3 regions of the Pseudomonas sp. EA_5y_Pfl2_R50 genome follow, and region 1 is predicted to be linked to each of the others. Evidence: predicted binding sites of a transcription regulator. Region 1 holds the regulator's gene; each other region holds the start of a gene.

What was found. Region 1 encodes sigma-54, which starts transcription at its own class of promoters, with help from an activator protein. Its sites were predicted from a motif close to ANTGGCATNNANNTTGCTNT; they were not measured.
Region 2: a site for sigma-54 is predicted at 1,767-1,786, ahead of AACY19_RS25625 (circularly permuted type 2 ATP-grasp protein). Genes of this name have one in related genera too.
Region 3: a site for sigma-54 is predicted at 1,757-1,776, ahead of glnK (P-II family nitrogen regulator). Genes of this name have one in related genera too.

Annotation. Positions count from the first base shown of each region.
Region 1 covers NZ_CAXAPT010000004.1:188,392-191,656, forward strand. Annotated here, with positions in the region: gene ptsN (PTS IIA-like nitrogen regulatory protein PtsN) at 1-326, opposite strand, end outside; gene hpf (ribosome hibernation-promoting factor, HPF/YfiA family) at 338-646, opposite strand; gene AACY19_RS08825 (RNA polymerase factor sigma-54) at 720-2,213, opposite strand; gene lptB (LPS export ABC transporter ATP-binding protein) at 2,400-3,125, opposite strand; gene lptA (lipopolysaccharide transport periplasmic protein LptA) at 3,125-3,265, opposite strand, start outside.
Region 2 covers NZ_CAXAPT010000021.1:29,196-32,460, reverse strand. Annotated here, with positions in the region: gene AACY19_RS25630 (alpha-E domain-containing protein) at 1-312, opposite strand, end outside; gene AACY19_RS25625 (circularly permuted type 2 ATP-grasp protein) at 325-1,734, opposite strand; gene AACY19_RS25620 (ribonuclease E inhibitor RraB) at 2,211-2,558, opposite strand; gene AACY19_RS25615 (hypothetical protein) at 2,768-3,001, opposite strand; gene AACY19_RS25610 (PLDc N-terminal domain-containing protein) at 3,243-3,265, opposite strand, start outside.
Region 3 covers NZ_CAXAPT010000006.1:49-3,313, reverse strand. Annotated here, with positions in the region: gene AACY19_RS11735 (ammonium transporter) at 1-1,178, opposite strand, end outside; gene glnK (P-II family nitrogen regulator) at 1,217-1,555, opposite strand; gene AACY19_RS11725 (accessory factor UbiK family protein) at 1,969-2,229, shown strand; gene AACY19_RS11720 (BRO-N domain-containing protein) at 2,648-3,160, shown strand.

The DNA of each region.
Region 1 (3,265 bases):
GCTTCCGGTACCAGCAGTACAAACAGCAGGTCCACGGGAGCGCCGTCGATGGCATCGAAATCAATGGGGGCTTCAAGGTGAATCAGTGCGCTGATGGGCGACTGGCAACCCTTGAGGCGGCAGTGAGGGATGGCGATGCCGTTGCCAAAACCGGTGGAACCGAGTTTTTCACGGGCAACCAGCGCTTCGAAGACATCTTGCATCTCCAGATCCGGGACTTCCCGGGCGATCAGGTTGGCAATTTGTTCGAGGGCTTTCTTTTTACTGCCGCCCGGCACGTTCACGATGGAACGGCCGGGGGTCAGGATGCTTTCAAGTCGGATCATGGAATGGGGGGTTATCGACCGGTTGCGCCCTGGAGGAGGCTCTGGGTCTTTTCCTTATGCTTTTTGAGTTGGCGATCCAGCTTGTCGGTCAGTGCGTCGATCGCAGCGTACATGTCGGTATCTTCTGCGTTGGCGACCACTTCGCTGCCGGGTATATGCAAGGTGGCTTCGATTTTCTGCTTGAGCTTTTCGACGCACATCGTGACTTGCACGTTGGTTATCTTGTCGAAATGGCGCTCCAGTCGCTGGAGTTTTTCCTCGATATAGGAACGCAGAGGTTGGGTCACTTCCAGTTGGTGTCCACTGATGTTGACTTGCATACAGCTTCTCCTTCGTTGCCAGTGCATAAAGCGGCAGGCCGAAGAGCCTGCCACTGGAACGCTGTAACGTGGCTTACATCAACCGCTTGCGTTCGCTCGAAGGCGCGATCCCGAGGGATTCGCGGTACTTGGCGACGGTGCGGCGAGCCACCTGAATGCCTTGTGCCTCCAGTAAACCAGCGATCTTGCTGTCACTCAACGGCTTTTTCTGATTTTCCGCTGCAACCAGTTTTTTGATGATCGCGCGGATCGCCGTGGACGAGCATTCGCCGCCTTCGGAGGTGCTGACGTGGCTGGAGAAAAAGTATTTCAGTTCATAAATACCGCGCGGGGTATGCATGAATTTCTGCGTAGTCACCCGGGAAATCGTCGATTCGTGCATGCCCACCGCTTCAGCGATGTCGTGCAGAACCAGCGGCTTCATGGCTTCGTCGCCGTACTCCAGAAAACCGCGCTGATGCTCGACGATCTGGGTGGCTACTTTCATCAGGGTTTCGTTGCGGCTCTGCAGGCTCTTGATGAACCAGCGCGCTTCCTGCAACTGGTTGCGCATGAAGGTGTTGTCGGCGCTGGTGTCGGCACGGCGGACGAAACCGGCGTACTGGGCATTGACGCGCAGACGCGGCACCGATTCCTGATTGAGTTCGACCAGCCAGCGCTCGTTGTCCTTGCGCACGATAACGTCGGGGACAACGTATTCGGCTTCGGTGGACTCGATTTGCGAACCCGGGCGCGGGTTGAGGCTCTGCACCAGTTCGATGACCTGGCGCAGCTCGTCTTCCTTGAGCTTCATGCGGCGCATCAGCTGGCTGTAGTCGCGGCCGCCGAGCAGGTCGATGTAATCGCTGACCAGGCGCTTCGCCTCCGCCAGCCAAGGGGTCTTGGCGGGTAACTGGCGCAATTGCAGCAGCAGGCATTCGCCGAGGTTGCGAGCGCCGATGCCGGCGGGTTCGAACTGCTGGATGCGATGCAGGACGGCTTCGATTTCGTCCAGCTCGATGTCCAGTTCCGGATCGAACGCCTCAAGGATCTCTCCGAGGGTCTCATCGAGATAGCCCTGATTGTTGATGCAATCAATCAGGGTAACGGCGATCAGGCGATCGGTGTCGGACATCGGTGCGAGATTGAGTTGCCACAGCAGGTGACTTTGCAGGCTTTCGCCGGCGGATGTGCGGGTGGTGAAGTCCCACTCGTCATCATCGTTGCTGGGCAGGCTGCTGGCGCTGGTCTGGTAGACGTCTTCCCAGGCGGTATCGACCGGAAGCTCGTTGGGGATGCGTTCGTTCCATTCGCCGTCCTCGAGATTGTCCACCGTCGGGGCGGTTTCCTGGTAGGAAGGTTCCTGGATCTCTGTATTAGGCTTCTGTTCGGCGTTGTCGGCCATGGGATCGGAGTTGTCGAAGTCGTCGCCTTCTTCCTGGCGTTCGAGCATCGGATTGGATTCCAGAGCCTCCTGGATTTCCTGTTGCAGATCCAGGGTCGACAATTGGAGCAGGCGGATGGCCTGTTGCAGCTGCGGTGTCATCGTCAGCTGCTGGCCCATTCTCAAGACTAGCGATGGTTTCATGGCAGGGGCTTAACACCTTATTCGCCGGCGCTATGCGCCATCCACTACAGGGCGCCGGAGCGCCAAACTTAAGCAAATTATATGCCTGAAACTGAAGTGTTTGCCTAGAGCGCTGTAACAATTAAGCGTATTAAATACTGCTTGAATCGATACAGCGCACGCACCGCTCACGAAGCATTGTTGTGCTTACAGGCGGAATTCGTGGCCCAGATACACTTCCTTGACCAGGTCATTGGCCAGGATGGTTTCTGCGTCGCCTTCGGCAATCAATTGACCGTCGTTGACGATATAAGCGGTTTCGCAGATATCCAGGGTCTCGCGCACGTTATGGTCGGTGATCAGTACGCCGATGCCTTTGGCCTTGAGGTGATGGATGATCTGTTTGATGTCGCCGACCGAGATCGGGTCGACACCGGCGAACGGTTCGTCGAGCAGAATGAATTTCGGCGCGGTCGCCAGGGCGCGGGCAATTTCTACCCGGCGGCGTTCACCACCGGACAGGCTCATGCCAAGGTTGTCGCGGATGTGGCTGATATGGAATTCCTGCAGCAGGCTTTCCAGTTCCTTGCGACGGCCGGCCTTGTCGAGTTCCTGGCGGGTCTCGAGGATCGCCATGATGTTGTCGGCCACCGACAGTTTGCGGAAGATCGACGCTTCTTGCGGCAGATAGCCGATACCCGCCTTGGCGCGACCGTGCATGGGCTGGTGGCTGACGTCCAGGTCGTCGATCAGTACGCGACCCTGATCGGCCTGGACCAGGCCGACGATCATGTAGAAGCAGGTGGTTTTGCCGGCGCCGTTGGGACCGAGCAGGCCGACGATCTGGCCGCTGTCGATCGACAGGCTGACGTCACGCACAACCTGGCGGCTTTTATAGGCCTTGGCCAGGTGCTGAGCTTTCAGAGTTGCCATTACTGGGTTTTCTCGTCGGTTTTCTTCTTCGGCTGGATCACCATGTCGATGCGTGGACGCGCCTCGGTGACCTTGCTGCCGGTAGCGCGACCGGCGCTGGCCAGTTTCTTCACGGTGTCATAGACGATTTTCTCGCCCTG
Region 2 (3,265 bases), on a different contig from region 1:
GATACGTCCGCGCACCGCATGCGCACTGGCCCGCGCCGCGCCGAGGCAACTGTAGATGCTCGCCGGGTTGGCTGCATCGAGGGCGAAAAAGTGCAACAGGCGTTCGGCGTGCAACGCGCCATGGCGCTCCAGGTAATCGTCGAGGGTGCCGGTGATCAGCAGCGGCATGGCCAGCTCGTGCAAACCATCGCCGCGACCGTCCTGCGGCATCAGCGACAGCGAATAGCTGATGTCGAGCATCCGTGCGAGGTTTTCCGCCCGCTCCAGATAACGCGACATCCAATACAGATCCGAGGCAGTTCTACTTAACATGGCAAGCTTCCTTCAATCCTCGACCACCCAGGTGTCCTTGGTTCCACCACCCTGGGAGGAATTCACCACCAGGGAGCCTTCGCGCAGCGCCACGCGGGTCAAACCGCCGGGCACAACCCGGGTTTCGCGACCGGACAGAACAAACGGACGCAAGTCGATATGGCGCGGGGCAATGCCGTTTTCGACAAAGGTCGGACAGGTCGACAGCGACAGCGTCGGTTGCGCAATGTAGGCGTGAGGCTTGGCCTTGATGCGCTCGCGGAAGGCATCGATTTCCGCTTTGGTTGAGGCCGGCCCTACCAGCATTCCGTAACCGCCAGAGCCTTGGGTTTCCTTGACCACCAGATCTGGAAGATTGGCCAGCACATGGGAAAGTTCAGATGGGTTACGGCATTGCCAGGTCGGCACGTTCTTCAGGATCGGTTCTTCATCGAGGTAGAAGCGGATCATGTCGGTGACAAACGGATAAACCGACTTGTCGTCCGCCACACCGGTGCCGATGGCGTTTGCCAGCACGACGTTGCCCGAGCGATACGACGACAGCAGCCCCGGCACACCGAGCATCGAATCCGGGTTGAACGCCAACGGATCGAGAAATGCGTCGTCGAGCCGGCGATAGATCACGTCCACTGCTTTCGGGCCGTCGGTGGTGCGCATGAAAACCTTGTCGTCGCGCACGAACAGATCCGCGCCCTCGACCAACTCCACGCCCATTTCCCGGGCGAGAAACGCATGCTCGAAAAACGCACTGTTGAAGCGCCCGGGGGTCAGCACGACCACGCTCGGGTTATCAATCGCACTGGAGCTTTTGAGGGTGTCGAGCAGCAGATTCGGGTAGTGATCGATCGGGGCGATGCGCTGGGCGGCAAACAACTCCGGGAACAGGCGCATCATCATCTTGCGGTCTTCGAGCATGTAACTCACGCCGCTCGGGGTGCGCAGGTTGTCTTCGAGCACGTAGTACGTGCCGTCGCCATCGCGCACCAGATCGACTCCGGAGATATGCGAATAGATATCGCGGTGCAGATCCAGGCCCTGCATCGCCAATTGGTATTGCTCGTTGGCCAGCACCTGCTCGGCGGGAATGATCCCGGCCTTGATGATGCGCTGCTCGTGATAAAGGTCGGCGAGGAACATGTTCAACGCCTTGACCCGCTGGATGCAGCCGCGCTCGACAATCCGCCATTCGCTGGCGGGAATGCTGCGCGGAATGGTGTCGAAAGGAATCAGGCGCTCGGTGCCCTGCTCGTCCCCATAGAGCGTGAAGGTAATCCCGGCACGATGAAACAGCAGATCGGCCTCGCGTCGCCGTTGGGCCAGCAGCTCGTCAGGCGTGTCAGCCAGCCATCGGGCGAACTCCCGATAATGCGGGCGGACCTGGCCGCCGGCATCGTACATTTCATCAAAATAGGTGCGGATCATGCCGTACTCCTTGTCACCCGGACATACAGACCTTCGCAAGGCCCGTGCCATCGGCATAAACGCTTTGATTTCAATCGGTTGGATATTCACGCCACAGACACCGCACCATTCCTGTGCGGCAAATGCCCCAACCTGATTGCCCCCGCTTCATTGCGACGCACTGCATCGCCTATCACCAGCATAGTCAGAGTTGATTTCACTGCCCGACGCTGCCTGCGGATAATCCGCGCATTCGCTGCAACACTTCGCCGGCTACACCGTCACGAAGCGCCCGGCTCAACTGATCTGGATTGCCTCGGTAGCCCGCCCCGCTTTAACCCTGACCGGTTTCCTCTCCTTATCGGTCTTCCCTTTTAGCCACCCTCTCCGGTGGCTTTTTTTTGCCTTTTGGAAACGTTTTGAAAGCAAAAGCAGAGATCGTAAAAAACAACGGCCAACCCGAAGGTCAGCCGCTGTTCAACAAATGAAACCAGAGATCAGTTCAAACGGTGACGATTGCGCACCTCCTGCTTCACGCCCCAGCCCTCGATGATGCCACCCAAGGGCTCGACCACCGCCGAAAAGCCCTGCTCGAAATCGCCAATGTCGTCATAGGTCGCGTACATCACTTTGCTCAATTCCAGCGACCAGGCGCCGTCGTCGCGCGCACTGACCTGGGCATTGATGGATTCACCGCGAAACTTGCCTGCCGCCCTGCGCGCCCGCTCCTCGTCCGGGAAAATGGCGTAGAACTCGATGGGATGGAAACGGGAAAAATCGAAACCGCCTTCTTTCATGCGGCGCAGAACATTGCTGCTGATGTCTTCTTGATAGGCTGTGCTCATGAATCGTCCCCCTCGCATAGATGGATAGACTTTCCGTATTCCCGCCCCGGGCCTTGGGCCAAAGTACTACGGCAACGTGGTTGCACGCGGGAACAAGCATGTAGCTGACAAGACCAGACCTTAGCGATCCGTTCGCTGATCTCGCTTGCAGAGTAGCCCCAACCTGGAGCCGCTGCCAAGGCCTGGTGTGAAAGGTGACAGGAAGAATCTCAGACAGGAGTAATGCTGCGGATTTCGATGCTGTTCTGGGACTTCAGGTTTTTCACCCCGGCATCGGTGGTGCGACCTTCCAGATCGTTGAGATCCAGTTCGGCGGCGATGGGCAGGAGCCGTGCCTTGATCAGCCGAGCGGCCTCGTCATCGCTGGGGCATTGCGCGCGCTCGAACACCTCATCGACAATTTCACCATGATCGTCCACGAAAGTGACTTTCCACTTTTGCATCGGTGCCTCCTCGATCAAACCCGCAAATGGGCTTACCACTATCTCGACTGTGCACGCCGAAAGTTGGTTCAAAAGGATTGCAGCGGGCGAACATGAAGAAAACGACATCTTCAGACTGACATGACAAATATGGGAGCGAGCCTGCTCGCAAAGGCGGTTTATCACTCAACAAATAGGTTGGCTGACAGTCCGTTTTCGCGAGCAAGCCCGCCCCCACAGGGGATTGGCGTTGTTTCCAGCGTCAGATCCGCACGTTGCCCCGTG
Region 3 (3,265 bases), on a different contig from region 1:
ATCCAGACTTGCGCACCGATGTCGGTGACGGTGCCGAAGCCACCCAGAGCCGGCGCAGCAAAGACACCGGTAAGGATCGCGCCGAGGATACCGCCGATACCGTGCACGCCGAAGGCATCCAGGGAATCGTCATAACCGAGTTTGCGTTTCAGGGTGGTGGCGCAGAAGAAGCACACTACGCCCGCCGCCAGACCAATCACCAGGGCGCCCATCGGGCCCACGGTGCCGGCAGCCGGAGTAATCGCGACCAGACCGGCCACCACACCCGAGGCGATGCCCAGAGCGCTTGGCTTGCCGTGGGTGACCCACTCGGCAAACATCCAGCCCAGCGCGGCAGCAGCGGTAGCGATCTGAGTCACCAGCATCGCCATGCCGGCGGTGCCGTTGGCTGCTGCAGCGGAGCCGGCGTTGAAGCCAAACCAGCCAACCCACAGCATTGCCGCGCCCATCAGGGTGTAACCGAGGTTGTGCGGAGCCATCGGGGTGGTCGGGAAGCCTTTGCGCTTGCCCAGTACCAGGCAGGCAATCAGACCGGCCACACCGGCGTTGATGTGCACCACGGTGCCGCCCGCAAAGTCGAGTACGCCCCAGTCCCACATCAGGCCACCGTTGCCGGACCAGACCATGTGCGCGATTGGCGCGTAAACCAGGGTGAACCAGATAGCCATGAAGATCAGCATCGCGGAGAACTTCATCCGCTCGGCGAACGCACCGACGATCAGCGCCGGAGTGATGATCGCGAAGGTCATCTGGAAGGTGATGAACACCGCCTCAGGGAACAGCGCCGCGGGACCTGTCAGGCTCGAAGGCGTGACACCGGCGAGGAACGCCTTGCCCATGCCGCCGAAGAACGAGTTGAAGTTGACGACGCCCTGCTCCATGCCGGTGGTGTCGAACGCAATGCTGTAGCCATAAATGACCCACAGGATGCTGATCAGACCGGTAATGGCGAAGCACTGCATCATCACGGAAAGAATGTTTTTCGAGCGAACCATGCCGCCGTAGAACAGCGCCAGGCCCGGGATGGTCATGAACAGCACGAGGGCTGTCGAGGTGAGCATCCAGGCAGTGTCGCCGGAATTGAGGACTGGGGCCGCCACTTCGTCTGCCGCCATTGCAAGGCTTGGCATTACGATGGACAACAGGGCTCCTAGCCCTGCGAATTTACGCAGAGTCATATTGTTTTCTCCTGGGGCGTTGGGGTTTGTGGCGGCGCTTAGATCGCGTCGGTATCGGTTTCGCCGGTACGGATGCGAATCGCCTGTTCCAGATTGACCACGAAGATCTTGCCGTCACCGATCTTGCCGGTGTTGGCCGCCTTGGTGATCGCCTCGATCACCCGATCCAGATCCTTGTCGTCGATGGCCACGTCGATTTTCACCTTGGGCAGAAAATCGACCACATATTCCGCGCCGCGATACAGCTCGGTGTGACCCTTCTGCCGGCCGAAGCCTTTGACTTCAGTAACGGTAATGCCCTGCACGCCGATTTCGGACAGCGACTCGCGCACGTCGTCCAACTTGAACGGCTTGATGATGGCAGTGACTAGCTTCATGAAACTCTCTCCCGAATTGGTGGACTTGCCCCAGGAAAACAAACCCGACTCAAGTCTAAGCGCAGTGCCTGGCTTTGTAACGCATCGTCGGCCTTACCTGCCCGACTGACGCCAGCTAACCGCTGCTGACGAAACTCCCCGCTCCGTCTGCCGCACTGCATTCGTCACAGCGACTGCATCAGTGCATGGGTCGAAGGTGACTAAGCAGAAACCTTGCCATCTCGCCAAAATCCCCTGATTTCAATCCCTTGGCCGCTGCTGCAAGCCATCGCGCGCAAAAGGCTCGGTGGATACGCACAACAACGGTGCGTCACCGTCCGTCCGGCTGCGCGAAAAGCGTGCATCCCTGACCACGGGATTGACTATAGACACTGCGTGATACACTGCCGGCCATTGTTTCCAGGACATCTACCATGCTCGCGCCCAAAGACTTCCTCGACGCCCTGAGCGGCACCGCCTCCCGCCTGTTCAGCGGCGACACCCCGCTGCCGAAAGCCGAAATCGAAAGCCAGTTCAAGATGCTGCTGCAGAGCGCCTTCAGCAAACTCGATCTGGTCAGCCGTGAAGAGTTTGATAGTCAGATGGTGGTGCTGGCCCGCACTCGCGCTCGCCTCGAAAGCCTCGAAGCCAAAGTCGCCGAGATGGAAGCCAAGCTGACGCCGCCTGCGGAATAACACCGCAATTCCCTGTGGGAGCTAGCCTGCTAGCGATTGAAGGTCGGCACGACCTTCAGCTTCATGTGTAGGAATTAGCGCGGGCTCAATCTTTTGATGCGCAGCCCTGCAAAAATCCCGGCAACGTCCTACACACTGCACCACCGCCGTCCGATTGCGCCGAAAAGCCCAGGTTTCTAAGCTCACCCGATGCTGAATGTTCAGCACCGGGTTTGGCGACCTGGATCGAATTTGACGCAATGCAACTAAACTCACAGAGAGGTTTTTTCTCTCAACGAGTTATGGCGGCTTTGCGTGGGAGACCTCAGGGTCTGCCGGTTTCGAATTCACCGGTTCGCCAACCCGCGCATAGCTGCCACCCTTTTCGTTTGGCGACGAACAGAAGCAGTTTTCTTCACTTGAATTCGAGAACTGAACCATGGACGAAAACTACCTGACACCTAGCATCTTCACCCGCCACAAACTCCCCCTCCACGCCCTTCTCATCCAGAACCAACCCTGGTTCTCCGCCCGCGACCTCGGGCGATTGCTCCACATCTACCTAAACGAACGCATCCTGCGAAAACTCGACCCCGACCAATACCAAACCCGCAAAACCCTGATCCACAACCAGATCGAAAACACCCTGCTGATCAGCGAATCAGGCATCTACGCCCTCCTCGTCTACCACTACTGCCCCGAATACCGAGCCCTGCGCGAATGGCTCACCCATCAAGTCATCCCCACCCTGCGCGACGCCCAACACCCCAACACAAGCGAACGCCCACACCTCAGCCTGCTCAGTTGGCCGGACATGACGTTGAGTTTGTTGCACTGGAATAATCAGCTGTGGATTAGGTTACAAGATGTGCCACACATGGTGACGGAGCGAGAACTGGTAAACCGCACGGTTGTGAACTCATGGTGGAAAAAGGCTCTGCAATTGATCTGAATTTTTGCGCTGCAACCTCACCAAAGTGAATCGCCCCGGGTTTCGTAGACACCTCCATGCCTTAAAATGAGGCCAATCAGGAGGTGCCATGAGCAACCCGCGTTA